Regions from separate parts of the Sphingomonas fucosidasi genome, predicted to be linked through region 4. Evidence: riboswitches for the same ligand, from Rfam matches in the RefSeq annotation. Region 4 holds a riboswitch; each other region holds the start of a gene.
What was found. Region 4 has a riboswitch for cobalamin ahead of U1737_RS03185 (DUF1636 domain-containing protein). Riboswitches for the same ligand answer to the same signal wherever they lie in the genome.

Region 1 (7,119 bases), on a different contig from region 4:
CGCGAGATCGCCGCTTATATAGAGCAACGCGCTTGGCGACGGGCCGTCCTTGCGGCTCCAGCGCACCACAGCACGGTCGATATCGGCGTTGATCCGCGCGCCACCCGCGGGCGCACCGACCGCGTCGGCGATCTGCGTCACCTGTGCCTGGCTCTCCGCGATCGAGTCGGGGATGCCGAGCAGCAGCGTCTTCAGCCCGGCCCGCGCGTAGGCCGCCTGGGTCGCCGGCGGCGTATACGTGCTGGCGATGACGAGATCGGGGTGCAGCGCGATCACCTCTTCGGCGGTCCCGGCGATGCCGTGGAAGCGGCGAGCTACCGAAAGCGGGAGCGAGGTCGCCGCCGGGTCCTGTGAATAATGGCTGATCCCGGCAATCCGCGATGCGGGCAGGATCCGGATCAGCACCGAATCCACGCACGGATTGGTCGAGACGATCCCCCCGCCACCGCCCGCGCCGGGGGATTGTGCGCAGCCCCCGAGCAGGAGCGCGAGGAGGATCGCCCCGCGCCTCACTTCAGGCGCAACCGCACGCCGCCATACGCCGCGCGGCCGTAATTGCCGTACCCCGCGACCGTCTCGTACCGCGAATCGGTCAGGTTATCGACGCGGCCGTACAGCGCGATCCGGTCGTTGATCGGCAGTTCGGCGCGGACGCCTGCCAGCGCATAGCCGTCGAGCCGCGCGGTATTGGCGGCGTCGTCGAAGCTGTCGCCGACCATCGTCACGGTACCGCCGACGGACAGCCCGAACGCGAACCGGTAATCGGCGTCGACGCTTGCGGTCTGCTTGGGACGGCGCGCGAGATCGTTGCCGAAATCGCTGCCGATCGTGCGGTTCTCGGTGTCGATATAGCTGTAGTTCGCCGTCAGCGTCAGCGCGTCGACCGGGCGCAGCGCCAAGGTGAACTCGACGCCGTCCGCCTCGGCGCGGGCAATGTTGTCGTAGACGCCGAACGGGCGGTCGACGCAGATCGAACCGGCGGTCGTCTGCTCCGCCGGGCTGCAATCGCGGAAGTCGATCTGGTTGCGCGTACGGCGGTTGAAATAGGTTACGCCTGCGCGGACTCGGTTGGCGAGGAACGCCTGCTCGACACCGACGTCGAAGTTGCGCGCGGTCTCCGGATCGAGGCCGCGGTTCCCGTAGTCGGAAAAGAGCTGGTACAAGGTGGGTGCCTTGAAGCCTTCGCCATAGCTTGCGCGGATCGTCGTGCCGGTGCGCAACGCCAGTGCCGCGTTGGCTCCGAACGTCGTGTGGCTGCCGAAATCGTCGTGATCGTCGTTGCGGATGCCGCCGGTGATCGTGAGGATGTCGAGCGGCTTGACGATCAGCTGGCCGTAGACGCTGGTGATGCCGGTATCCGCGAAGGTGAAGCCGTCGTTGAAGCGGCTGTTCTCGCGCTCGACTCCGGCGACCACGCGGACCTGGTCGAACGGGCGGAAGTCGCCTTGGTATTCGTAGCGTTCGCTGCGGCCGCGACCAATGAAGGTCGGATCGCTGCCGAAGCTCGGGTCGTAATTGTCGCGGTTGATGTCGGCGATCGTGAACGCGACGCGGTTGTTGAACCGGCCATCGGCGAAGTTCGCGTGCAGCCCGGCATAGCCGTAAGCCTCGCGCGTCTTCGAATATTCGGGCGTGTCGGCGAGCACGTAATCAGGTGCCGGGAAGCCGTCGATCGCGACGCGGCTGTCGGCGAAATAGCCGCGCAGGTCGAGACCGATGCCTGGCGCGAGCTCGACGCCCACGCGCCCGGTCGCGCCATATTGGCGATAGCCGTCGCGCTCGGTGCCGCTGGCCGCCGACGAGATGCCCTCGGTGCGGAGATAGCCGCCGGTCAGCGAGCCCGATACCGGCCCGGACTTGCCCGAGACGCCCGCGCTCGCGAACACGCTGTCGGCATAGCCATATTCGGCGTTGGCGCGCGCCTGGACGCCTCCGGTTGGCGCGGCGGTGATGATGTTGACGACGCCGCCGATCGCCTGGCTGCCCCATGGCACCGAGTTCGGGCCGCGGAGCACCTCGATCCGCTCGACCGAGCTCGACAGCAGATTGCCGAAGTTGAAGCCGCCGCCGGTCGACGACGGATCGTTGACGCGGACGCCGTCGATCACGACGAGCGTCTGGTCCGCCTCGGCACCGCGGATACGGACGCTGGTCAGCGCGCCGACCGTGCCGTTACGCGTGACGGTGACGCCCGGCGTGGTCGCGAGCAGGTCGGAGACGATAACGGTCTGGCGGCGCTCGATCTCGGCGCGGTCGATGACGGTGACGGCCTGGCCGATCTCGCTCAGCGGTTGCGCGGCACGGGTCGCGGTGACGACGACTTCGGAAGCGTCGGGATCGGGGATGGTCTGGGCAAAAGCGGGCGCTGCGATCGCCGCGGCGCCGAGCAGAAGGAAGAATTTCGTCATGGGCACGTCCTAACCAGAACCGCCAGCGACCATTCGCCGGGCGGCCAGACGTCTCTCGCTCGAGGAAACCCGGCTGGACCGGAGCACTCGTCCGCGCCGGACACCCGCCCGCGCAGTGGATCGACCGTGAGAGGCAGGTCTCCTGGCTTCCGGGTCGCCGCGCCCACCCCGCCTTCCCAGGTCGAAACCCAGTGGCATGTCGGGGTGGCCGCTATCCGGTCACAGTTGCGGGTACAGCGCCGGTCTTGCGGATTTGGATCTGACGACCCGGCCCACGCACCGACTTCCCTTTTGATCCCGTCGCCGGGAACCCTTCACGGGAGTGGCATTAGTCGCGCGACATGCACGGGTCAACGCGAGGTCTACTGGTCCTCCCCCGCCAGGGGGAGGTGGCTGGCGCTTGCCAGACGGAGGAGGAGGAATGCGATAACCGCTTTGGCGTAGTCCTCCCCCTCCGTCGCCTTCGGCGCCACCTCCCCCTGGCGGGGGAGGATCGTTCGGACTCACCGTCCTCCGTAGCGCAGCCCGATCCAGATCGTCCGCGGCGTCGCGCGCTCGACGATGTTGGCGCCGCTGATCCCCGCCTCGACCCGCTCGTCGAACAGGTTCTCGCCGCGCACCTCGGCCACCAGCGCGCGCAGGATCGGCAGCGCGGCATAGGCATCGAGAGTCGTCGCGGCCCCAAGCACCCGCGAATTCTGGTCGTCGTCGAATTGCCGGCCGATATGCCGCACGGTCAACGACAGAGCCGCCGCGTCGTGCCGCCAGTCGACCGTCCCCGACACCTGGTCGCGCGGGGTTTGCGCCGGCCGCAAGCCGTCCAGAGCGGCGGTGATCCCAGACCCTTCGACCTTCGAGTTCGTGTGCGACCAAGATGCCTGCACGCCAAATCGACCAGGTCGATACGATGCATCCAGTTCGAAGCCATGCGCGCGGATCGCATCGAGATTCTGGCGGACGCGGTAGGTCGCCACCCCCGGCAGCACCTGCGGCGGGTTGGTCGTCGTGACGTTGGCAATCGCGTTCTTCAGCCGGTTGTAGAAATAGGTCGCGGCGATGCTCACGCCCGGCGTCGGCGTCAGCGTGACGCCACCCTCGACCCCGGTCAGCCGCTCCGGCGACAGCAATGCATTCGCCGCGGTCGCGTCGTTGCCGACCCGGAACGGGCGGTACAGTTCGTTGAGCGTCGGCAGTCGCCATCCGCGATAGCCGGCGACTCGCAGCGTGATCGCCTCGATCGGCTGGTACGCGATGCCAGCCCGCCCGGTCGTCTCGCTGCCGTCGCGGTCTGCATAGCGCAGGTCGGTCAGCGCCGCGCCGGTCGCCAACGGGCGCTCGGACAGATAGCCGCCGTCGATCGACCACCAGTCGACCCGTCCTCCAAGACTGAACGTGAAGTCGCCCGCGACCAGGCTCCCATCGGCGAACACGCCGGTCGTCGTCGTGCTCCCGCCAGCCTCGCGCCGTCGCGTGGGCGCTGCGTTGACGAACGTATAGAGTTCCTGCGTCTTGCCGCTCACGTCGCGAATATCGGCACCCAGCCTGAGCGTGATGGTCTCGCCCAGCGGCGGCGCGACCTCGATCCGTCCGCCCAGCCCGGTGGCCGGCGTATTATACTGATTCAGCGACTGGATCGCGGTCGTGCGCGCGGCATTGATGCTGTTGAAGCTGCTCGCGAACGCCCGCGTCTGCAGATACGCCAGCGCCGAATAGCCCCACGCGCCCCGCCCGATCAGCCGGATGCTCGCATCAGCCCCCTCGCTCGTGTTGGTGGTGAAGTCGCTGCCGCGGTCGCGCGTGTCGGTAAACGCGCTGGCATTCATCTGCAATTCGGTCTTCGCGCCGATCCCGACGACGGTTCGCAGCGCCCCCGACGCCTGCTCGTACGGTGCTGCCCGATCCACGATCCCGCGGCTTTCCTCGACGGTCGGCGTAAAGCCATCGCCGCGCGCATACGCGCCCGACAGGGTCGCGAACCCCGCCCCGCGCACCAGCGCCGCAGAGCCCTGCGCATCGACCGAATCGCGGCTGCCATAGGCGACGCTGCCCTGGAACGGCGTCAGTTGATCGGGCGTCGCGCTCTCCATCTCGACCGTCCCGGCCAGAGCGCCCGGCCCCTGATATCCGCTGCCACCACCGCGCGTCACGCGGATGCGGCCGAGCCGCCCCGTCGCATAGGCCGGAAACGCGACCCAGCCGCCGAACGGATCCGCCTGCGGCACCCCGTCGAAGATCAGCAGCGCGCGACTGGACGCATTGCCGCCGATCCCGCGCAGCGAAATGCCCTGGCTGGTCGGGTTGGCGCTGCGCGAGTCCGACCGGCGGAACTGCTGCAGTCCGGCGACGTCGGCAAGCACGCTCTCCAGCCGATTGCTCGCATTCGCCTGGATCCGGTCGCGTTCGATCGTGACGATATCATAGGCCCGATCGCCCGGCGCATCCGCCAGCCCGCGCCCCGTGACGACGATGTCGGGCGCCGCCTCGCTCGGTACCGCGGTCGATTGGGCAAGGGCGCTTCCCGACGAGAACAGGATGCAGGCGAGCGCGGACAGCGGGGTGCGAATCATCGGCCTCGCATGACAGCTTTTCCCCTCGCCTGAAAAGCCGGACGGAGGATGCCCGGGAATATATCGCCGTTGGGCCTGCGACCGCGCGCATTGGGTCAGCGCCAAGACGCCCTATATTGACGAAAACCCCATCGATGCGATCCTTCGACATCGGTGGAACCATGCGTTCACGCTGATGGGACATACCATGACCGAATATAAGAAGACCGACGAGGCGATCGCCAAGCTCACCCCCGAGCAGTTTCACGTGACGCAGCAGAGCGGCACCGAACGGCCGGGAACGGGCGAATATCTGAACACCCGCGAACCCGGCCTATACGTCGATATCGTCTCCGGCGAGCCGCTGTTCGCGTCGGCGGACAAGTTCGACTCGCATTGCGGCTGGCCCAGCTTCACCCGGCCGATCTCGCCCGTCCACGTCACCGAACTGCACGATCGCAGCCACGGCATGGTCCGCACCGAAATCCGCTCGGCCGGCGCCGACAGCCATCTCGGCCATGTGTTCGAGGACGGCCCGCGGGATCAGGGGGGCTTGCGCTACTGCATCAACTCCGCGTCGCTGCGGTTCGTGCCGCGCGACGAGATGGAGGCGCAGGGCTATGCCGACTATCTCGATCAGGTCGACGCGGCCGGCTGACGGTACGGCAGATCCCGCGCGTCGGCGTCGTTCATGCCGAACGCCGTTCGACCGGACTGACCGTCACCTTGCCCTGTTAGCGGCCAGCAGGGGGATGAGACCGACCCTAGAACGTTAAAAACCCCGCTAGCCATAAGACTAGCGGGGTTTTCAATGGTGGGCGTGGCAAGGATTGAACTTGCGACCCCTGCGATGTCAACACAGTGCTCTACCACTGAGCTACACGCCCGCCGGAGGGCTCCACTAGCCGCGACTATCGCGGGGTGCAAGCGCTCAATGCATGCCTGTCACATTATCCATCTCGAACAGGCGGTCGACCTCGGCGACCAGGTCGCGCAGGTGGAACGGTTTGGACAGAACGCGCGCGTGCGGCATGGCCCGACCCGCCTTCAGCGTGACCGCCGCAAAGCCGGTAATGAACATGACGCGCAGGTCCTTGCACATCTCGCCAGCCTTTTGCGCAAGCTCGATCCCGTCCATCTCGGGCATCACGATATCGGTCAGTAACAGGTCGAACGTCTCGGTTTCGAGCAACGGAATAGCCGCCGTCCCGCGATCGACCGCAGTCACCGCATAGCCGGAGCGCTCAAGCGCGCGCGTCAGATATTCGCGCATGACCTGATCGTCCTCGGCCAGCAGAATTCGCAGCATCGATCTAAAGTCCTGTTTTCACGCGTACATTGACGCCTCCCCCCTACGCGCAAAATGGTTAACATTTCCAGATCGATTGCCCGCGCCGATGCGTCGCCCTAGCGTGCCGCCATGTCATCGTCCCCCTTCGAGCGCCTGCCCCCGTCCGACCATCGGGAAGCCGTGCCGCCGACCAGCCCGGTGGTGATCTCGGTGCCGCACGCCGGACGGGACTATCCGGTCTCGCTCAAAACCGCGTTGCGCGTGCCGCTTGCAGCGCTGTTGCCGCTCGAGGATCGTCTGGTCGATGCGGTGGCGCGGAGCGCACGAACGGACCAGGTGACGATCATCCAGCGCCGGGCGCGGGCCTGGATCGACCTCAACCGCGGCGAAGACGAGCGCGACGCGCAGCTCGACGAAGGCGCGCGATCGATCCCGCTCGCCCAGCAATCCGCCAAAATGCGCAGCGGCCTGGGCCTGGTCCCGCGCCGCGTATCGGGGGCTGGCGACCTGTGGGCGCGGCGCTTCACCGACGCCGAAATGACCACGCGAATCGTCGACGACCACCGACCCTATCATGCCGCGATCGCGGCGGCGCTGCAGGCGGCGCATGCGCGGTTCGGCGTGGCGGTGCTGCTCGATATCCATTCGATGCCACCGCTCGGGCCCGGCGGGACGCGGATCGTGCTCGGCGACCGGTTCGGCCATGCCGCCGCACCGCGATTCGTCGACCGCGCCGAGACGGCCTGTACCGCGCACGGCTTTTCAGTCGCGCGCAACGCGCCTTATGCGGGCGGGCATATCCTCGAACGCCATGCCCGCCCCGATATCGGCATCCACGCGATCCAGCTCGAAGTGGACCGCACCGTATATCTCG
Region 2 (7,119 bases), on a different contig from region 4:
GATCACGGCCGATTTGCCATCACCATCTGCTCGGGTACCACCTCCGCGGCGATGGCGATGGACATGCCGGGGACGATAGACATGCCGGGGACGATAGACATGCCGGGGACGATGGACATGCCGGGGATGCACGACGACACGGCCGGCCACGGCAAGTCGAACGACCACGGCAAGGCGGAGATGCCCTGCGCCTTCACCGGACTGTCAGCCGCCGTCCTGGGCCCGATAGACCCGATCCAGCTTGCCGCGCTGATCGCGTTCGTCATGGCCATCGGCCTGACGATAGCCGTTCCGCCGGGGCACTCTCAACCGGCGTTCCTGCGACCACCCTTGCGGGCGCCCCCGACCTACCTCTGACCTGTCATTTCGCGCTGCATCAGGCAGCGCGTCCATGAAGTGCGACCCTGCACGCATCGCGCGCAGGGCCGGTCGAAGGTAATCTCATGATCCGAACATATTTGCTGGCTGGCGCCGCGGTGCCGTGCCTGCTGCTGGCCGTTCCGGCTGGCGCACAGACGCGCGACACCAATTCTGACGAACGCATCGACGCGACGATCATCGTCACCGGCCAGCGCGACCCGCTCAAGCTGAACGATCAGGTACAAGCCGGCAGTCGTCTCGGCCTGACGATCCGCGAGACGCCGGCGAGCATCGAGGTGCTGACGCAGGACGATCTCCAGGTCCGCGGGCTGCGCACCGCGCGCGAGACGTTCAACGACGTGGTGGGCGCCGTCGCCGGCAACGTTCCCGGCAACCCGGCGGTCGTCAGCATGCGGGGCTTCGCCGGCAATACCGTGTCGATCCTCCAGGACGGGGTGCGGGTGTCCGCTTCGACCGTCGTCCAGCGTGACAGCAACAACTGGCACTATGACCGAATCGAAGTCCTGAAGGGACCGGCGTCCGTCCTCTACGGCGAGGGGGCGTTGGCCGGCGTCATCAACAAGGTGACGCGCAAGCCGGTCCTGGGCGAACGCCACCTCGACACGCTGCTGTCGGTCGGCAGTTTCGACACGGTGTTCGCGGCCGGCGGGGTCAACCTGCCGGTGTCGTCGACGATCGCGGTGCGCGCCGACGCCAGCTACCAGCGCTCGGACAGCCTCTACGACGTCGACGACAACGACACCTTCTCGGCCGGACTGACCGCGAGCGCGCTATGGAAGCCGAGCGACCGCCTGTCGCTGCTGGTCGCGGTCGATCATTTCGAGGATCGCTACGACGCGACCTATCAGGGACTGCCGCTGATCCCCGGCCAATATGCGCTGCGCCCGACCGACGCGGTGACGAGCGCGAACGGCCTGGTCGCCGATCGCGCGCTGCGACGCCGCAACTACAATCCGCAGGGGGCCTATTCCGGCGCCGACGAGACGACCGTGCGCTCGCGGCTGGACTGGTCGATCGGCAGCGGTTGGACGTTCGCGCTCGATCTGACCGGCTATACCGCGAAACGCGCGTTCCTGCTGGCGGACAGCCAGGCCTACGTTGCGCCCACACCGGCGTTTCCGAACGGCAGCTTCCGCCAGACCAATCAGGATTTCCGCCACGATCACCAGTTCTGGAATGCGCGCGGGGTCGCCGGCAACGACAGCGTCATCGCGGGCCGGCGCAACCGCTTCAGCCTTGGCGTCGAGCATAACGACACCGATTTCGTCAGCTTGCGTCAGACGGCGCCCGTCTCGGCCCTGCCGGCGGTGGACGTGCGCAACCCGGCGACCCTACCCCTGCCCACGGGGACGGCGATCTTCACCGCCGGCAACGTCACCTTCGATTCCAAACTGAAGCAGACCTCCGTGTTCGCCGAAGACGCGCTGAACCTGACGCCCAAATGGCTGCTGGTCGGCGGGGTGCGCTGGGATCACATGGAGCTGGACCGGGCGACGATCCAGAATGTGGGCGGCGCGGTCGATCGCAACAGTCCGACCTTCAACCCCGTATCGTGGCGGGTGGGGACGACCTGGGACGCAGGCGGCGGTCTGACCCTCTATGCGCAGTATACGACCGCGGTATCGCCGGTGTCGTCGATCCTGCTTGCCTCGATCGCGAACAGCCGGTTCCGGCTGACCAAGGGCCGCGCCTACGAGGCCGGGTTCAAGGCAAGCGGCTGGGGCGGACGGGCAAGCGTGACCGGCGCCGCCTACCGCATCGCGCAGAAGGACATCCTGACCCGCGACCCGAACAACCCGGCCTTGGCCGTACAGGGCGGCCGCCAGTCGTCGCAGGGTGTCGAACTGTCGGCGGTCGTCGCGCCGGTGAAGGCGCTGCGCCTGTCGGGTGGCGTCTCCTATACCGACGCGCAATATGACCAACTCTCGGAGCTGGTGAGCGGCGTGCGCGTCGACCGGCGCGGCAACCGTCCGATCAACATCCCCTCGACCACGGTCAACGGCTCGGCGCTCTATACGATCGCCGACACGGTGACGCTGGGCGGCTTCCTCCGCCACGCGAGCGCCTTCTACACCGACACCGCCAACACCATCGGGGTCGCAGGGCATACCGTGCTCGATGCAAGCCTATCGTTCCCGGTCGCACCACAGGCAACCGTGACGCTGCGGGGCCGCAACCTGACCGATGCTTTCTACGGCGAATATTCCGGCTATCCGACCACCAACGTCTATATCGGCGCGCCGCGATCGTTCGAGGTCGCGCTGGCGACGCGGTTCTGACGATGACCGGGCATCGGCGATCAGCGGCATCGCGCGCGCGCATTCTCGTGCGGCGCGTCCATCTCTGGCTGGGGTTGAGTGTCGGGCTGTTGTTCGTGGTGCTGGGCCTCACAGGCTCGGCACTCGTCTTCTACACCGGCATCGACACGGCGCTTCATCCTGCGATCCAGGCCGGTCGCGACGATCCTGCGCCCGATTTGAACGCACGCGTCTGGGATCGCGCGCTGGCGACCGGGCGGGCACGCTGGCACGACACAGGCGGCAAGTGGACGCTTGAAGCAACGGGCGAAGGCGGTGCGATCCCGGCGCGCTATTATCCGGCGCCCGGCCACCACGGCGACCGGATGATGGTATGGTTCTCGGCCGATGGCACGCGCATCGTTCGTGCCGAACCGTGGGGCGGCTATCTCATGAGCTGGCTCTACCAACTTCATATGGCCCTTCTTGCCGGGGATATCGGCGGTCAGGTGGTGGGCTGGTCCGGGGTGCCGATGCTGCTGCTGTTGATCAGTGGCGTGGTGGCCTGGTGGCCGCGCGGACGCTGGCGCAAGGCGCTCGCCTTCAAGCGCGACGCCGCACCGATCCGTCGCCTGCGGGACCTCCACAAGCTGTCCGGCCTGTGGAACATGGTGCTGCTGTTCGTGCTCGTCGCGACCGGCGTGTTGCTGGCTCTGCCTGCCGTTACGCAAGCCCTGTTCCGACCTGCGGCGATACCCGCGCCGAAGTCGGTCGATGATGGAGCGGGCCGGATCACGATCGTTCGCGCGTTCGGGATAGCGCACCGGGCATTGCCTGACGGCCGGATCGTCTTCGTGGATGTGCCCAGCGCGCGGGATGCGCCGATCAGGGTGCGACTTCAGGTGGACGGCGATCCTCACCCACGCTTCCCCGGCAGTTACGTCTTCGTCGATCAGCCTTCGGGCCGGGTGCTGGCGGTGCACGATGTTCGGCGCGCCGGCACCGGGACCTTCCTGGTGAGCTGGATACGCACGCTGCACGACGGGACAGTCGGCGGAATGGCGACGCGGATCCTCGCGGTCCTGTTGGGCTTCGTGCCGACGCTGCTATTCGCGACCGGCCTTCTTCACTGGTTGCGCCGCGGCAGGGCTGTTCGCTCTGCCGGCAAATACCGGCCAGATACCAAGGCGGAATGTCCAAGCGACACGCCGCGCCGCCAGCGATAGCCGCTCCGTGTGCACGCCGGCCGGCATCGTCTGACGAAACGCCATCTGGCCGTGCTGATCTGCACTGCACGGCGACAGGCAGGAGCTGCGGCCGAACTGCACCGGTACGAGCGCGGTGGCCACGGGTTCTGCCTGCATGCGAAAGGTACGACGAGCGAGCATTGGTTCGACGAGCTTGTCTGGTGGCTACAATCTCGCCGTCTCTTAAAGCCGCGGCGAAATTGTCAGGTCGTGGCTTTGGGGCATGGCGATTGCCCAGAGGCATTGATCGGGATACATCGGCGCCGCTGATCTGCTTTTGAAGCAGGCCGGCATGATCGCGTCGGTGTCCCGAGAGGGGCTTAATAGGGAACGCGGTGAGGGTGGTTCGCCGCCTGAATCCGAGGCTGTCCCTGCAACTGTAAGCGGCGAGCGCGATGCATATCGCTTCTTCCTTCATAGAAGGGGCAGCCACTGGGCCAGACGTTACGTCACGAGGGCCTGGGAAGGCCGTGCATCGTGTGATGACCCGTGAGCCAGGAGACCTGCCGGCGTCTGGTCGCTCTTGCCTGGCCCAGGGGGTGGCCGAGGCACGGTACTCCGTCGAGCGACGACGTGTGCGGTGGGGGCCGCACGGGCATGCGTGCCGGTCGCGATGGCGTCCGGCTGGCGCGGATGTCGGCCGTTCGCGGAAGGTCCCTGCCGGGTTCGCTCGACGCCCCGGGGATTACCGTAATGCCGTTCCTATCGTCTCGCTTCGCGTTTGCAGGGGCTTTGTTGTCGCCTGTGTTCGCAGCACCGCTCAACGCTCAGTCCGCGCCTACTTCCGACAACGAGGACATTCTGGTTGTCGGCCAGCATGCACAGGACACGCTCACCACGCCGAACGCGACCGGCAGCCGCCTGGGTCTCACGCCGCTCGAGACTCCCGCGACGATCTCGGTCATCGACGGCGCCACGATCCGCGCGCGCGGCGACCTGTCGGTGATCGACGCGACGAGCCGCGCACCGGGCATCAGCAACGCCGGCAACCCCGGCAACGGCGGCACCGCGCTCGCCGCGCGGGGCTTCAGCGGTCAGGGATCCGTGCTCCAGCTCATCGACGGCATAAGGCTGTTCCCGGCTGCCGGCACGATCACCTTTCCCACCGATCCGTGGATGGTCGAGCGTATCGACATCCTGAGCGGCCCGGCCTCCGTGCTCTACGGCCAGGGCGCGCTGGGCGGCGCGGTGAATGTCCTGATGCGCAAACCCGATACGCAGCGGACCCAGATTGAAGGCGAGATCGGCTATGGCTCGCAGGACAGCTTCCATGTGGCAGCCGGCGCAGGGGGGGCGATCACCGAGCGCCTCTCGTACCGCATCGATGGCAGCTATCGCCGATCGGACGGCTATGTCGATCGTGGCCAGTCGCGCAGCCATGCGGTGTCGGGCACGCTTCGCTGGGCACCGACCGACACGCTCGTCGTCACCGCGCGGGACGATTATGGCGACCAGAAGCCGATGCGCTATTTCGGCACGCCGCTGATCGACGCTCGGCTCGACGACCGCATCCGGGAACGCAACTACAACACGCGCGACGGCTTTATCCGCTACCGCGACAACCGCACCAGCCTGCAGGTCGACTGGACGCCGAGCGATGCACTGACCGTCAGCAACCAGGCCTATCGCCTCACGTCCAAACGCTACTGGCTCAATCTCGAAAGCTATTGCTGGATCGCCGCGGGCGGGGTCTGCCCCAACGGCAGCACCAACGCCGGGACGCCCGGCCGCGTCCTGCGCACCGACATGACCGGGATCGTCCACGACCAGACGCAATGGGGCGATCAGGGCAGCGTGACGCTCTGGACAGGCATCGCCGATGGCGTCAGCAACGACCTTGTTATGGGCTTCGACGTCAACCTCATCAAACTCACCTACTCCCACAACTTCGGTTCGGACCCGCAGGTTTCGGAGGTCGATCCTTTCGCGTTCGATCCCGGTCTGATCGTCGACACGCAGGGGATCGCACCGCGCTATCGCACGCGCATCGACGAATATGCGGTCTTTGCCGAGGACCGGCTGAAGCTCGGCACGCACGTCTCGATCGTCGGCGGCGTGCGCTACGAACGCGACAGGATACGCCGTTGGTCGATCGACTATCCGGGCGGCGCCAGCACGGAAACCTTAGCGCTCGACAAGCGGCTGCACAATATGACCTGGCGGATCGGGAGCGTCTATCAGCCGGTTCCGACGGTTTCGCTCTATGCGCAATATGCCACCGGCGTGGACCCGCTCGGGACGCTGACCACCTATTCGACGGGGCAGGTGCAGTTCAGCAACGCGGTGGGCGACCAGGTCGAAGTCGGTGCCAAGGCGGTGTTCCTCGACGGGCACGGTACCGCGACGCTGGCCGCCTACCGCATCGTCAAGAAGCGCCTGCTGGCGCAGCTGACCCCGACGAGCCCGGTCGAGCAGGTGGGACAGCGATCGGCCAAGGGTGTCGAGGCCGCGGTGTCGCTCGATCTGCCTTACGGCGTTGGGATCGATGCGAACGGCAGCATCCTCGACGCGACCTTCGACGACTTCGTCTCAGGCGGCACGAGCTTCAACGGCAATACCCCGCCGGACGTGCCCGAGACGCTCGCCAATCTCTGGCTGCGCTGGAACGCGACGCGCGCGCTTCAGGCGCACGCCGGGCTGCGCTACGTCGGGCGTCGTTATTCGGACAACGCCAACAGCTTCCGCATCCCCAGCTATACCACGGTCGATGCCACGCTCTCCTATGCGGTGACGCCGCGCGTCGCGGTCGCTGTCCACGGCTACAACCTGTTCGACCGGGACTACGCGCTCAGTACGTATACCAACCAGCAATGGGTGCTTGGCCGTCCCCGCTCGGTCGACGTCTCGCTTCGTGTCAGCTTCTAACACCCTCGGACCGCCGGCGCTCGGCAAGATCGCCCGGCGCTGGCTCTACCGCGTTCATCGCTGGATCGCGCAGTTCTCGATCGCAGGAATCACCACGTCGATAAACGGGATCTGGCTCGGGTGGAAAAGGCTCGCACGGTAACGGTTTCATCGCAGCCAGGTTTCCCAAACGACCGGATTTTGGGAACGTCCGGGTTGGGAGAGGAAAGCGGACGCTGGCAGTTGAAACGTTAATGAGAGCCGAACCACGTCCCGGCGACATAGGCGATGCTGCTACCCCAGTTAAGTGCGGTAAAAATTCCGAACACAGTCAACGCGGCGTTGCCTAATCCCAGCAATCTGCGGCTCATTGGTCGACGCTCCCTCGTTAAGCTTCTGATAGCGTATTT
Region 3 (7,119 bases), 210 kb from region 4:
GCGGACGGCGACCGGCTCTTCGTCGGGCGAGAACCGGGTGAGATCGGCCTCCGCGCGGATCATCGCGAAGGACTGGCGGTAGATCGCCGCGCCGTCGGTTTCATAGGCGTACGGCATTCAGGCGGCTCCGAACTGGGCGAGTATCTGCGCGATGTCGAGATCGGCGAGAGTGGGTGGCGCACCGGCGCGGGCGTCGAAGGCGAGGTCGTAGCGGCCTTCGCGCCCGGTGAGCGTCACGTCGGCGGGGCGCGCGCGCGCGCATCCCTTGGCGCATCCGGAGACGTGGAGGCGGCCGGTGACGTGGGGGGCTAGGCGGTGTGCGAGGCTGCGGGTTTCGACGGTAGCTTGCGGGCAGGCCGGTGCGCCTACGCAGGCATCCGTGCGTAGGATCGGCGAGGATGGATCGGTGATGAAGTCGGCGGGGTCCGGCTGCACGCGGAGCTTGGCAGCCGTTTCGCAGATCGCGATGTGCCAGGGTGTCAGGCGGATCGCCTCGACGGCAGTTTCGGCTTCAAGGAAGCGGGTCAGTGCCGTCGCCGAGACCCGGCCGAATGGCAGGCCGAGCGCGACGCCGAGAGGGTGCCTGCCGGGTTGGAGCCTGTGCGCCGATGGCGCGGGGGACGTGATGCCGGCAGCCAAATCGGGAAGCGGCGCGTCGTGTCGTGCCATGCGACCGCTCGCGGCGCCGCCGCTGTCCACGAACCATCGGGCTAGCGCGATCAGGTGGTCGACTTCGGTGCCGGGCGACAGCGGCGTGCCGCGCTCGCGACCGTCTGGGCGGAGGATCAATTGACCAGATGCGACGCGTTCGATGCGGAAGTCGGCGGGGGCGTCCTGCAGCGTCGGCGTGGCGCCGGCATCGATCGCGAAGCCGACTTTGCCGGGGAGGTCGGGCAGTTCGGACAGGCGGGCGCGCAACTCTTCGGCGATGCGGTGGGTGTCGTCGCCGGCGCGCCAGTCGGGTGCGACGAGGATGTTGGCGCGCGCCTCTCGGGTCTGGTCCCGGTCGATCAGGCCGAGATCGAGAAGCGCGTCGATCAGCGCGCGCCAGCTATCCTCGCGGACGCCGCGGATCTGGAGGTTCGCGCGGGTGGTGGCGTCGATCTGGCCGTTGCCGTGCCGCGTCGTGGCGTCGGCAAGGCCCAGAACCTGCGCGCGGGTCAGGCGACCGAGCGGGGGGCGGACGCGAACGAGCAGGCCGTCGCCGGCCATCATCGGGCGCCATGCGTCGGGGCACCAGCCTTTGACCTGGAATGCGCTCACGACGGCAAATCCAGGCGCGCGAGGATCGAGTTGCGGCGGGTCGGCCACAGGTCCGCGGCGTGGAGCGCGGCGAAGCGCGCCTGCATCGCCGCCAGCGCGCCGGGGTTCGCTTCGGCGAGGAAGGCGTGGACATCGTCGCGGCCGAGCGTGGCGTCGTAATAGAGGTCGATCAGTTCGGGGCGGACCGCGCTGGCGAGGTGGGCGAAGGCGCCGAGATGATCGAGCGTGGCGGCGATCTCCGCACCGCCGCGGAAGCCGTGGCGCATCATGCCGTCGACCCAGGCGGGGTTCGCCGCGCGGGCGTGGACGACGCGGGCTATTTCCTCCTTGAGCGGACGGGCCCTGGCTTGGGTCGGGTCTCTCGCGTCTAGATGGTAGAGGGTGGCGTTACCCCCGGCGACCGATTGCGCGGCAGCGAAGCCTGCTTCGTGGGCGGCGTAGTCGGCGGCGAGAAGGAGGTCGGTTTCGGGCAAATCCTGGGCGTGGACAAAGGCGTCGGCGGCAGCGACGCGGTCGCGGATGCCGGTCGGGTCGAAACTTTCTACGCCGTCGTCGAGCGCGTGGCTGGAGGCGGATAGCCACGCTTGGCCAGCTTCCAGTCGAGCCTCTGGCGTGTAGGTTTCGGCGGCGTCGCCCATGCTCAGGCCGTAGCGACCGGGTTCGGGACCATATACGCGAGCGCTGACCGGCTTGCCGACGAACGGGTTCCAATCGGCCGGTTCGTCGCGTGCGGCGAGCGCGCGGACGGCTTGGCCGAACATCGTGCAGAGCGTCGGGAAGGCGTCGCGGAACAGACCGGATACGCGCAGGGTGACGTCGATGCGGGGACGGTCGAAATTGGCGAGCGGGAGGATCTCGACGCCCGTCACGCGGTCGGACTGCATGTCCCAGACGGGCTCCGCCCCGAGCAGGTGGAGCGCCATCGCGAACTCCTCGCCGGCGGTCCGCATCGTTGCCGAGGCCCATAGGTCGACCACGAGATTGCGGGGGTAGTCGCCGTGGTCCTGTAGGTGACGGCGGACGAGTTCATCGGCGAGTTTGACGCCTTGGGTATGGGCGGCGCGGGAGGGGACTGCTCGGGGATCGGTGGTGTAGAGGTTGCGGCCGGTCGGTAGGACGTCTGCGCGGCCTCGCCACGGGGAGCCGGAGGGGCCGGACGCGATGCGTTTGCCCTGGAGCGCGGACTGGAGCCCGGCGCGTTCGGCTTCGCCTTGGTCGCCGCGGCCGTAGATGTGGAGGCCGTCGCCGTACTGGCTTTCCTTCACGTCGCAGACGAACGTGTCGATCCGGGTGATCGCGTCCGCCTGTGACTGTGCATCGTCGAGCCCTAGCGTGGCGGCGAGGCCGGTGGCGGTGGCTTCGTCGCGGATGTCGCGTTGCAGGCGGTCGCGGCGGGCGGGATCGAGGCCGTCGGCGTTGGAAAATTCGTCGAGCAGCGCTTCGAGACGGCCGAGGCCGGCGCCGGTACGGGTGCGTTCGAGTGGTGGCGGGACGTGGCCTAGAGTGACCGCGCCGATGCGGCGTTTGGCCTGGGCAGCTTCGCCGGGGTCGTTGACGATGAACGGGTAGATGACGGGCATCGCGCCGGTGAGCGCTTCGGGCCAGCAGGCGTCGGACAGCGCGACCGACTTACCGGGCAGCCATTCTAGCGTGCCGTGCGCGCCGACATGGACCAGCGCGTCGGTGCCGCGCGTGCGGAGCCAGAGGTAGAAGGCGACGTAGGCGTGACAAGGGCAGCGCGAGAGGTCGTGATACTCTTCCGCACGTTGCTCGATTCGGCCGCGTTCGGGCTGGAGGGCGACGAGTGCCCCGCCCTGGTCGATCGCGGTGAAAGCGAAGTCTTCGGTTGGATCGCCCCAGGTTTCCTGAAGGTCCTTTCGCAGAGCTTCGGGGAGGTGCGCGAGGGCTTTGCGGTACTCGGCGAGCGGCCAGTGAATGCGCGAGGTGGCCAGATCGGTTGCATCGGGCGTGATCGCGTAACCGGCCTGAGTAAGGTCGGCGAGGATCGCCTGCGTGGAGGCGAGCGCGTCGAGACCGACGGCGTGTGCCATCTGGTACGTCTTGCCGGGATAGGTCGAGAGGACGATCGCGATGCGGTGGTCGGCGATGGGTTTGCTGGCGAGGTTCGTCCAGGCTTCGATCCGCGCAGCGATCGCGGTGATGCGCGCGGGGTCGGCGCGGTGTTCGCGGCGGGTGTATTCGAGGTCGCCGTCCCTCGCGGCGGCTTCCTTGAAGCTGGCGACGCCGGCGAAGAGGCGGCCGTCCACTTCGGGAAGGACCACGTGCATGGCGAGGTCGGCGGGCGACAGGCCACGTGTGGCACCGGCCCAGGCGGCGCGGTCGGAGGTGGCCAGCGCGATCTGGAAGACGGGGACGTCGGCGTCGTCGAGTGGGGTCGTGTCGCTCGCGCCGCGTGCGGAGAAGGCGGTGGCGTTGACGATCGCGGCGGGTTTCAAAGCTCGGACCCAATGGCCCATCCAGCCGGCCGCATCCGGTGCCTTGAGCGAGGGCGCGAAGAGGCCGAGGACGTCGAAGCCTCGCGCGGTCAGTTCGGCGTGCAGGGCTTCGATCGGGTGGAGGTCGGCGGCGGTCAGGTAGGAGCGGTAGAATACGACCAGCACGCGGGGGCGGTGCGCGTTGAGCGCGAACGCGGCCGGGCACGTCACGCCGTCGTGCGGTTGCCAGCCGCCTACATCGGCGATCGCACGGACTCCGGTGACCGGGCCGGCATAGCAACCGGCGGCCAGCGCGAACTGCGCGAGTGCCGCCTGCGCCGCGACCGCGCCGCCGGTGTCGCAGAGGTGAGCCAGGCGGCGCAGCGTCGAGAGCGGGATCGTCGAAGCGGCGTCGAGGCGCGTGTCGATGCGACCGTCCGCGGCGAGAACAGCGAGCGCGATGCCCTTCTTGCGTGCGAGGTTTTCGACCTGTTGCAGGCCGTAGCTCCAATAGGAGCGGCCCCCGATCAGCCGGATCAGGATGCCCTTCGCGCCGGCCAACGTTTGCTCGACATAGGTGTCGACCGAGAGCGGGTGCTGGAGCGCGGTCAGGTTCGCGAGGCGTAGCGACGGAAGCCGACTTCCGGCAGCATCCGCACGTCTCCAACCCGCCGCGAATGCGCCGAGGTCACCGTCGGAGAAGGATAGGACGACGAGATCCGCAGGGGATTGGGCGAGGTCCTGCGGGACCGCGCTTTCCTCCACCCCGTGGGTCTCGCGGAAGACGACGTGCATCGTGGGCCTCAGCCGTCCAGCGCGGCCTTGATGCGGGCCTCGTCGATCCGGTCGTGCTCGGCGATCACCACGAGTTGCGTGCGGCGCGGTTCGCCCGCGCGCCAGGGGCGGTCGTACTGCGTCCGGACGCGCGCGCCGACGGCCTGGACGAGGAGGCGCATCGGCTTGCCGGTGACGGCGGCGTACCCTTTCACGCGGAGGATGTCGGCGCTGCGGGCGAGCGCCTCGATCTTCGCGGTCAGATCGGCGGGGTCGGCGATCTCGCCCAGCTCGACGACGACGCTGTCGAAATCGTCATGCTCGTGATCGTCCTCGCCGTCGTGATGCGAGGGGCGGCTGGCGATGTCGTCTTCGGCGGCGGCGTTGAGACCGAGGATCACGCGCGGGTCGATGATGCCGTCGGTGAGGTCGATGACCGGGAGCGGCCGTGCGGACTCTGCGGCGATCACCGCGCGCGCCTTGGCGACGCCTTCGGGTCCGGCGAGGTCGACCTTGGTCAGGAGTACGAGATCTGCGCAGGCGAGCTGGTCCTCGAACACTTCCGACAACGGCGTCTCGTGATCGACGCTGGGGTCGGCGGCGCGCTGCGCGTCGAGCGCGGCGACGTCTGGGGCGAAGCGACCCGCGGCGACCGCCTCGGCATCGGCGAGCGCGATGACGCCGTCGACGGTGATGCGCGAGCGGATCGCGGGCCAGTCGAATGCCTTCAGCAGCGGCTTGGGCAATGCGAGGCCGGAGGTCTCGATCAGGATGTGATCGGGGCGCGGGTCGAGTGCGAGCAAGGTCTCGACGGTCGGGATGAAGTCGTCGGCGACGGTGCAGCAGATGCAGCCATTGGCCAGCTCGACGACGTTTTCGGCCGGGCAATCGGGGATCGCGCAGCCCTTGAGGATGTCGCCGTCGATGCCGAGCGTGCCGAATTCGTTGACGACGACCGCAAGGCGGCGGCCGTTCGCGTTGCGGATCAGGTGGCTGATGAGCGTGGTCTTGCCCGCGCCCAGGAAGCCGGTGACGATGGTGACGGGGACCTTTGAAAGATCGGACATGATTATTTCCTCGACGTCTAAAAGCACGCACGCACGACCTTTCGGCCGCACGCGTTCGTCGCTCAGACGGAGTACCGTGCCGCGACCATCCCCTGGATCGTAGCAAGAGCGACCATTGCGCTGGCAGGTCTCCTGGCTCGCGGGTCGAAGCTCGACGTACGCCTTCCCAGGTTTTCACCCAGTGGCTGCCCTCCGAAACGAAGGGCGTGTGCGTCTCGCTCACCGCTTACAGTTGCAGGGACAGCTGCGGCATTGGGAGGACACCCTCCCGCACCGCATTCCCATTCAAGCCCCGAAGGGCACCGGCGCGATCTGTGAGGTTCGGTGAAACCGAGCCTCAGTGGTGGGTTAGAGGAATTTGGCGAGTGTGCCAATGCGCCTTGCGTTCGTCATGCCGGGCTCGTTCCGGCATCCACGGTTCCGCATACTCGATAGTTGTGAGTTTGCGGGACGGTGGACCCCGGAACAAGTCCGGGGTGACGGAGGGGGGCGGCTACCCGTGCCTCACCTCGATCTCGTCGAAGCGTTTCCAGCGGTAGATCGCGAAGCTCAGCACCCAGCAGAGGACGAACAGGCCGATGATCGCGAAGCCGAGGCCGTTGAAATTTTCGCCCAGTGCGGCCGCCAGATCCCAGATGCCGCCGGTCAAGCCCAGCTTTGCGCCAAGCAGCGCCAGTGTCTCGATCCCGCCGATTGCGATCGCGACGATTGCGGAGATCAGCGTGATGGTGATGTTGTAGTAGAGTTTGCGGATCGGCTTCACGAACGCCCATTCGTAAGCACCGAGCATGACGACGCCGTCCGCGGTGTCGACCAGCGCCATGCCGGTCGCGAACAGTACGGGAAGCACCAGCACGATGCCGATCGAGAGACCGTCGGCGGCCTGGCTTGCGGAAAGGCCGAGGATCGCGACTTCCGTAGCGGTGTCGAAGCCGAGCCCGAACAGGAAGCCGAGCGGGGCCATGTGCCAGCTTCGCGTGACGAGCCGGAACATCGGCCGGAACAGTCGCGCGAGCAGCCCGCGGTTGCCGAGCAGGAGGTCGAGATCCTCCTCGACATAGGTCCCGCCGCCGCGGACATGGCCGAAGGTGCGCCAGACCGAGCGCAGGATGATGAGGTTCATCGCGGCGATCGTGAAAAGGAACAGCGCGGAGATCGTCGTCGCGACGACGCCGCCGACCTGTTTGAACGCCTCGAACTGCGACAGCGCGCTGGCGGTGAGCGCGATCGCGACGGCGGCGATCAGGACGATCCCCGAATGGCCGATCGCGAACCAGAAGCCGACCGCGATCGGGCGATGGCCGTCCTGCATGAGCTTGCGCGTCACGTTGTCGATCGCGGCGATGTGGTCCGCATCGACTGCGTGCCGCAGGCCGAGGCCCCAGGCCAGCAAGGCCGTGCCGAGCATCAGCGGCTGCGCGTGGAACAGCGAGAACGCCCAGCACCACGCCGCGATGTTGGCCACGATCAGGCCTAAGAACATCCAGCCGATGCGCTTGCGTGTCGAAACCCGCGTCGGTCGCTCAATCGTCAAAGTCGTCATGCAATAGCCCCGCAGCGTCCGACGAGGACGGGGGCCT
Region 4 (7,119 bases):
CGGCGTGACGCTGGTGATGGTGCCGCCGGGCTCGCCGATCCCGGACGTTGACATGATCGTGCTCGCCGGATCGAAGGCGACGATCCCCGACCTCGCCTTTGTCCGCGCGCAGGGCTGGGACATCGACATCCACGCGCATCACCGCCGTGGAAAGCCGGTGCTCGGGCTCTGCGGCGGCTATCAAATGCTCGGTCGCAGCATCGCCGATCCTGACGGGATCGAGGGACCGGCACGCTACGTCGACGGGCTCGGGTTGCTCGACGTCGACACGGTCCTCACCGGCCGCAAGACGCTGGAGCAGGTGCGAGGCAGGGCGCAGGGCGCGGCATTCGAGGGCTATGAGATGCACATGGGCGCGACCACCGGACCCTCAACTGCCCGTCCCGTAGGCCACCGCGCCGATGGCAGTCCCGAAGGCGCCACGAGTGCGGACGGGCTGGTGTCGGGCAGTTACGTCCACGGCCTGCTGGGGCTTGCGGAGCAACGCGCGGTGTGGCTTGCGCGGCTCGGCGTCGCCGCCATCGGGCCCGATCATGGCGCGTCGATCGATGCCGCGCTCGATGCGATCGCCGCGACGCTCGAACGGCATGTCGATCTCGATGCGCTGCTGGCGCTAAGCGAGCGCGCCGGCCACCGCGAGCGCGACTAGCAGACCGGTCTCGACGATCTCGATCCCGGCGCCATGCGCGTCGCCCGTCACGCCGCCAAGCGTCCGCCGGAACCATGTCGCGATGCCGAGCACGAGCAGCGGGAGAGCGATGAGCGCCGGCACCGCAACCGCGGCGAACGCGAGCAGCAGGCCCCATCCCAGCAGATCGCGCGCGCGTACCGCACCAGCAACCGCTGCGCCGAGCCCACCGGCCCGCAGTGGCGGCAACAATTTCGCCCATGCGAGCGGCCCCATCCTCGCCGCAAACGGAACGAGGATCAGTGCCCAGTTCATGCCTATCGCATGCAGCAGCACGAGTTTGGCGAGCATCTGACCGACGATCGCGACGACGCCGAAGCTCCCGATATGAGGATCGGCCATGACCGCGAGCAGGCGCGTTCGATCGCCATGCGCCGCGCCCAGCCCGTCGGCGAGGTCGGCAAGCCCGTCGAGATGCAGCGCCCCCGTCACCGCGATCCAGGTCAGCAGGGCAGCACAGGCCCCCATCCACGGATCGACCAGCGCACCCAGCCATCCGACCGCCGCGACGATCATGCCGATCACGAGACCGACGGCAGGGTAGCACCGGATCGCCGCAGCGAAATCAGTCGAGGTCACCTCGACGCGCGGCATCGGCAGGCGGGTCAGAAAGCCGAACGCGACGATCAACTGTTTCACGTCGCCAGCCCGACGATCTGCACGGTTCGCGTCGGGCGCGGCCAGATGCGCAGCGAGACGAGCGCGGCATAGGGGAGGTCGAACGCCCAGATCTGCCGTCGATCGAACCCGCACAATTCCGCGAGCGCCGCCCGGATCGCGCCGCCATGCGTCACCACCAATGTCGATACCGGTGGCATAGCGGCCACTGCCTGCGCGACCCGATCCTGCAACGTGGACCAGCGTTCGCCATCCGGCGGTGGTGACGCATCGGGATCGTCGTAGAATGCGGCCAATTCGGCAGGATCGATTGCCGCCGGGTCCAGCCCGTCCCATGCCCCGAAATCGAGTTCGCGCCAGCGTGGGTCGACCTCAACCGTAACGCCTCGCGGTTCACCGATCGCCGCCGCACAGGCGCGTGCGCGGATCAGATCGGAGGCCTCGATCCGTTCGATCGCGATGCCCTTCGCGCGTGCGACACAGGCGGCGATCCCCGCCTCGGTTGCCGGGTTGTCGGTCCGTCCGAGCATTCGCTCCGCCACCTCGGGCGCCCCGTGCCGCATCAGGTGCAGCATGTACGCGCTCACGCCGCCGAAACGCCCGCCTCGGCGAACGTCGCCATCTCGGCATGCACGGCCAGCGCGGCTCGAACCAGCAACGTCGCAGTCGCAGAGCCGCTGCCCTCGCCCAGCCGCATCCCAAGCGAGAGCAATGGTTCGATGCCCATTCGCTCAAGCAGAACACGGTGCCCCGGCTCGGCCGAGACATGGCCCGCAAGGCAATGCGCGAGAATGTCGGGACACGCCGCCGCCAACGGCGCGATCGCCGCACAGCAGATGAACCCATCGAGCATCACCGGCACGCCCGCCTGCCGTGCGGCAACCACCGCGCCTGCGATCGCCGCCAACTCGCGCCCACCAAGCCGCCGCAAGATCTCGAACGGCGTGGCCAGCGCGTCGCGGTGCAACGCGACCCCGGCTTCGACCACCGCGATCTTCCGCGCGATGCCCTCATCATCGACCCCCGTACCCGGCCCTACCCAGTCGCTCGCCGACCCGCCGAAGCTCGCCAGGCACAGCGCCGCGGCGGTCGTCGAATTGCCGATCCCCATCTCGCCGAGCACGACCAAGTCCGGCACATCCGCGACCGCCGCCGCGCCAGCGTTCAACGCGGCAAGGCACTCGTCCTCCGACATCGCCGGCGCTTGCGTGAAATCCGCGGTCGGGCGATCGAGGTCGAGCGACACGATCTTCAGCTTGAGGCCCGCCGCTCGCGACAGCGCGTTGATCGCCGCGCCGCCAGCCTCGAAATTGGAGACCATCTGCGCGGTGACCGAGGCCGGAAACGCGCTCACACCGCGCGCGACGATGCCGTGGTTGCCCGCGAACACGACCGCGCTACCGCGATCGAGCCGCGGCAGCGGGTTGCCCTGCCACCCGGCCATGAAGACCGCGATATCCTCCAGCCGCCCGAGCGACGCAGTTGGCTTGGTCAGTTGGCCTTGCCGGGCGACCGCAGCGGAGCGCGCCGTAGCATCCGCCTGCGGCAAGCCGTGCAACGCCGCGAGAAACGCGGCGGGCGTCGCGAACGCGGTCATTCGACGACGAAGCCCGCGGGCGGCGTGCGGGTGATGAAATGGCCTTTCACGCCCTGCGGCCATTGCTTGAACGGCACCTGCCCGAACGCGCTTTCGCCGTAGAGCTTCGCGTAATCGAGGATCGCGCGTGCGGAATCCTCGGTCGGTTCGAACCGGCCGAGCACATAACCGACCTTGGCGGGTGCGCGCAGGTGGATGGTGCAGAAATCCTGGCATGCGAACAGGCACGGCATCTCCTGCACCGCAACGTCGGCATAGGCGGGATCGCTTGCCTGCACCGCTTTCAGCGCGCTCACCAGCCTTGCGCCGCCGCGCTGGCCCTGCTCGTCGTCGCGCGCATCGGCGGAATGGCGGCACGTGTTGCACGCAACCACCGCGACGCCGTCTTCGACCGGCTTCAGCATGTCCGTTCCCGGACGATCTCAGAACGATTTATACTAGGCATAGGAACCCCTTCGGACAGTCGGACCCGCACCGCACGAAGGGCGAAAGGCGCACGCCTCCGGCCTCCGCGAAACGCGAAGCGATGTCGTCGCTCGGGGTGTTACCCGTTCGTTCGGCGCACCCTGGCCGGACGAAAGACGACCGCGACGGGCAGGTCTCCTGGCTCGCGGGTCAACGCCGTCCGCGCCGCCTTCTCGGGAGTATCCCAATGGCATGTGGCACGATGGCTCGCCGCGTACAGTTGCAGGGGCAGCCGGGTGTTTCCCGTTCCCATTTCATTTCCCTAAGCGTTGCCGCCTCGGGAAAACCTGTCGCGGGTCGAGCGATACGCGGGAGGCTTGGGGGACGCAAGATAGCGGCGCGCGTTAGGTGCTCTCGCCAGCAGTTCCACCAATCCGCTCGTCATCCTGACGAAAGTCAGGACCCAGGGTAACGGGCGGCGACCTTCGTGGCTCTGGGTCCTGACTTTCGTCAGGATGACGGAGCGTTTTTGGCTAGCGCCGTGACCTGCAGAACGTTCGCGTGAGATCGGCCTAAAACTCCACGCCAGCCTGGGCCTTCACCCCCGATCGGAACGGATGCTTCACCTGAGTCATCTCGGTGACCAGATCCGCCACCTCGATCAGCGCATCCGGCGCGTTCCGCCCGGTCACCACGACATGCGTCATCTCGGGCTTCGCCGCCAACACCGCCAGCACCTCGTCGACCGGCAGATACTCATACCGCAACACGATGTTCAGCTCGTCCGCCACTACCATCGCATAGGATGGGTCGGCGATCATCCGCTTCACCTCGTCCCAGGCCTCGCGCGCCACCGCGATGTCGCGCGCGCGGTCCTGCGTATCCCAGGTGAAGCCCTCCCCCATCGGCTTGAATTCGCACAGGTCCGGGAACGCATCGAAGATCGCCTTCTCGCCGGTCGCCATCGCGCCCTTGACGAACTGCACCACACCGACTTTCCGCCCATGCCCGATCATCCGCACCGCCATGCCGAACGCGGCGGTCGACTTGCCCTTGCCCTTGCCGGTGTGGACGATGATCAGGCCCTTCTCGATCGTCTTGCTCGCGACGATCCGGTCATGGACCTCCTTTCGCTTCGCACTCTTGGCATTCTGCTCGTCGTCGGTCCGCATGATCATATCCTCTCGTCCTCCCGATGGCGGATCGCGCCGCGCGGCGCTAGAGGACCGAGCATGCTCCGCATCACCGACCTCAAGCTCCCGCTCAACCACGCCGACGAAGCGCTCCCCGCCGCGATCCGCGACCGTCTGCGCGTCACCCCGCGCGACCTGATCCGCTACACCATCGCTCGCCGCGCACATGACGCACGCGACAAGATGGACATCCACCTGGTCTATTCGGTCGACGTCACGCTGAAGAACGAGGACACGGTCCTCACGCGGTTCCGCAAGGATCGCCACGTCCAGCGCACACCGGATACAGGGTACCGCTTCGTCACGAAAACCGGTCCGAGCTACAAGGGCCTGCGCCCGGTGGTCGTCGGCGCGGGACCTTGCGGATTGTTCGCCGGCCTGATCCTCGCGCAGATGGGGCTGCGGCCGATAATCCTCGATCGCGGCAAAGTCGTCCGCGAGCGCACCAAGGACACCTGGGGCCTCTGGCGGAAAAGCGTCCTCAACCCCGAATCCAACGTCCAGTTCGGCGAAGGCGGTGCCGGCACCTTCTCCGACGGCAAGCTCTGGAGCCAGATCAAGGACCCGCGCCATCTCGGCCGGAAAGTCCTGACCGAGTTCGTCAAAGCCGGCGCGCCGCCCGAAATCCTGACCGAAGCGCACCCGCATATCGGCACCTTCCGCCTCGTCACGATGGTCGAGAGCATGCGCGAGACGATCGAGGCGCTGGGCGGCGAATACCGCTTCTCCACCCGCGTCGACGGTCTCGACATCATCGAGCAGGCCGGTACGCGCCAACTTCGCGGCCTCCACCTTAGCACCGGCGACTATCTCGAAGCCAACCACGTCGTCTTCGCGGTCGGCCACAGCGCGCGCGACACGTTCGAGATGCTCCATGCCAAGGGCGTTTACGTCGAGGCGAAGCCGTTCTCGATCGGCGTCCGCATCGAGCATCCGCAGTCCTGGATCGACGAGGCCCGCTTCGGCCCCTGCGCGGGCCATCCCGTTCTCGGCGCGGCGGCGTACAGCCTGTCGCACCACTGCAAGAACGGGCGGACCGTCTACAGCTTCTGCATGTGCCCGGGTGGCACCGTCGTCGCCGCGACCTCGGAAGAAGGCCGCGTCGCGACCAACGGCATGAGCCAATATTCGCGCAACGAACGCAACGCGAACTCGGGGATCGTGATCGGCATCGATCCCGAGCGCGACTATCCCGGCCACCCGCTCGCCGGGATCGAGTTGCAACGCCATTGGGAATCGCGCGCCTATGTCGCCGGTGGCTCGAACTACAAGGCGCCCGCGCAACGCATCGGCGACTTGCTCGCTGGGCGACCCTCGACCGCGCTGGGCTCAGTGATCCCGTCGTACAAGCCCGGCGTGCACATGACCGACCTCTCCGAATGCCTGCCCGAGTTCGCGATCACCGCACTGCGCGAGGCGCTACCGGCGTTCGGCCGCGAGATTCCAGGTTACGATCATCCCGACGCCGTGCTGACCGGCGTAGAGACGCGCACCTCGTCTCCGGTGAGGATTACGCGCGGCGACGATTTCGTCAGCCTTAATACCGCCGGGCTGTTCCCGGCAGGCGAAGGCGCTGGCTATGCAGGCGGCATCCTCTCGGCAGCGGTCGACGGCATCAAGGTCGCGGAGGCGGTCGCGCTCAGCCTGACCGCGTGACCCTCCGTCATGCAAGTAAGACTTGTTTCCCCGCGAAGGCGGGGATCCAGTCTGTGCTCCCGCCTTCGCGGGAGAACAAGGAAGGGCGTGGTACCGTACGACTGTCGACGGCAATTTTTCGAAGCGGATAGGCGCCGGATCGTACGGGGTGACGAAGGGCTTACTTCCTCCGGTCAGGCCTCGTCTTGATCAGCCACGCCCGCGGCAACCCCGTCGGCTTCGCCACCCCGTCCAATCGTCGCGCGCTGACCAGCGTGACGCGCTTCAGGATCATCTGGTCCTTGAACGCGTCCATTCCACCGCCGGTCGGCTTAGCGAGGATGCGTTTCACCACGTCCATCCCCCCGACGACGTGCCCGAACGCCGCATAGCCCGGGTAGCCCGCGCGCGCGTCCATCGCCGGCGCCGGGCCGACCGTGATGAAGAAATTGCCGCCCGCCGACGCCGGGGTCATCCCGCGCGCCATCGAGATCGTCGCGTCGAGATGCTTGATCCCGGTCGTAGCGGTCGTCTCGAGCGGGAACGGCGGCAGGATGCGGCGGGCGTCGGTGCGGATCCCCCCCTGGATGAAGCCAAGCTTCGGCGACGATTTCTGACGGCTCGCGCGGTAGAAGTCGGTCCCGTCGAACCGCCCGTCATCGACATAAGCCAGGAAATTCGCGGTCGTCTTCGGCGCATGGCGGGTGTCCAGCGCCAGCAGTATCGGCCCCTCTGAGGTCACGAAGCGAACGCGTACGATGCCGGGTTTCGGTCCTGCGCGGTTCGGCTTTTGCGCAGATCCCGCCGTAGCGAGCGCCGCAACGGTCAAAAGCCCGATCGTCCAATGCCGCATTTTCGCTTACTCACGCCTTTACCGATCGATGCCGGCTAGCGGTCGGTATCCGACGACGCAAGCGTCGACCCCTCGATCCCCCCCGCCAGGGGGAGGTGGCAGGCGTCAGCCTGACGGAGGGGGCGGAACG

Region 1: linked by a shared signal. The riboswitch ahead of U1737_RS15670 (TonB-dependent receptor plug domain-containing protein) and the one ahead of U1737_RS03185 (DUF1636 domain-containing protein) in region 4 are both predicted to bind cobalamin.
Region 2: linked by a shared signal. The riboswitch ahead of U1737_RS05165 (TonB-dependent receptor) and the one ahead of U1737_RS03185 (DUF1636 domain-containing protein) in region 4 are both predicted to bind cobalamin.
Region 3: linked by a shared signal. The riboswitch ahead of cobW (cobalamin biosynthesis protein CobW) and the one ahead of U1737_RS03185 (DUF1636 domain-containing protein) in region 4 are both predicted to bind cobalamin.

What each region holds. Positions count from the first base shown of each region.
Region 1 covers NZ_JAXOJR010000008.1:177,976-185,094, reverse strand. The annotation lists gene U1737_RS15675 (ABC transporter substrate-binding protein) at 1-513, opposite strand, end outside; gene U1737_RS15670 (TonB-dependent receptor plug domain-containing protein) at 510-2,408, opposite strand; cobalamin riboswitch at 2,524-2,738, opposite strand; gene U1737_RS15665 (TonB-dependent receptor) at 2,912-4,975, opposite strand; gene msrB (peptide-methionine (R)-S-oxide reductase MsrB) at 5,163-5,612, shown strand; tRNA gene U1737_RS15655 (tRNA-Val) at 5,767-5,841, opposite strand; gene cpdR (cell cycle two-component system response regulator CpdR) at 5,886-6,263, opposite strand; gene U1737_RS15645 (N-formylglutamate amidohydrolase) at 6,375-7,119, shown strand, end outside.
Region 2 covers NZ_JAXOJR010000002.1:355,092-362,210, reverse strand. The annotation lists gene U1737_RS05180 (DUF2946 family protein) at 1-357, shown strand, start outside; gene U1737_RS05175 (TonB-dependent receptor) at 444-2,660, shown strand; gene U1737_RS05170 (PepSY-associated TM helix domain-containing protein) at 2,663-3,844, shown strand; cobalamin riboswitch at 4,151-4,390, shown strand; gene U1737_RS05165 (TonB-dependent receptor) at 4,559-6,730, shown strand.
Region 3 covers NZ_JAXOJR010000001.1:516,564-523,682, forward strand. The annotation lists gene U1737_RS02290 (precorrin-8X methylmutase) at 1-117, opposite strand, end outside; gene cobG (precorrin-3B synthase) at 118-1,263, opposite strand; gene cobN (cobaltochelatase subunit CobN) at 1,260-4,493, opposite strand; gene cobW (cobalamin biosynthesis protein CobW) at 4,502-5,539, opposite strand; cobalamin riboswitch at 5,645-5,861, opposite strand; gene U1737_RS02310 (HoxN/HupN/NixA family nickel/cobalt transporter) at 6,033-7,082, opposite strand.
Region 4 covers NZ_JAXOJR010000001.1:726,731-733,849, forward strand. The annotation lists gene U1737_RS03165 (cobyric acid synthase) at 1-649, shown strand, start outside; gene cobS (adenosylcobinamide-GDP ribazoletransferase) at 614-1,327, opposite strand; gene U1737_RS03175 (histidine phosphatase family protein) at 1,324-1,881, opposite strand; gene cobT (nicotinate-nucleotide--dimethylbenzimidazole phosphoribosyltransferase) at 1,890-2,903, opposite strand; gene U1737_RS03185 (DUF1636 domain-containing protein) at 2,900-3,307, opposite strand; cobalamin riboswitch at 3,480-3,674, opposite strand; gene cobO (cob(I)yrinic acid a,c-diamide adenosyltransferase) at 3,881-4,486, opposite strand; gene U1737_RS03195 (NAD(P)/FAD-dependent oxidoreductase) at 4,541-6,157, shown strand; gene U1737_RS03200 (peptidylprolyl isomerase) at 6,318-6,989, opposite strand.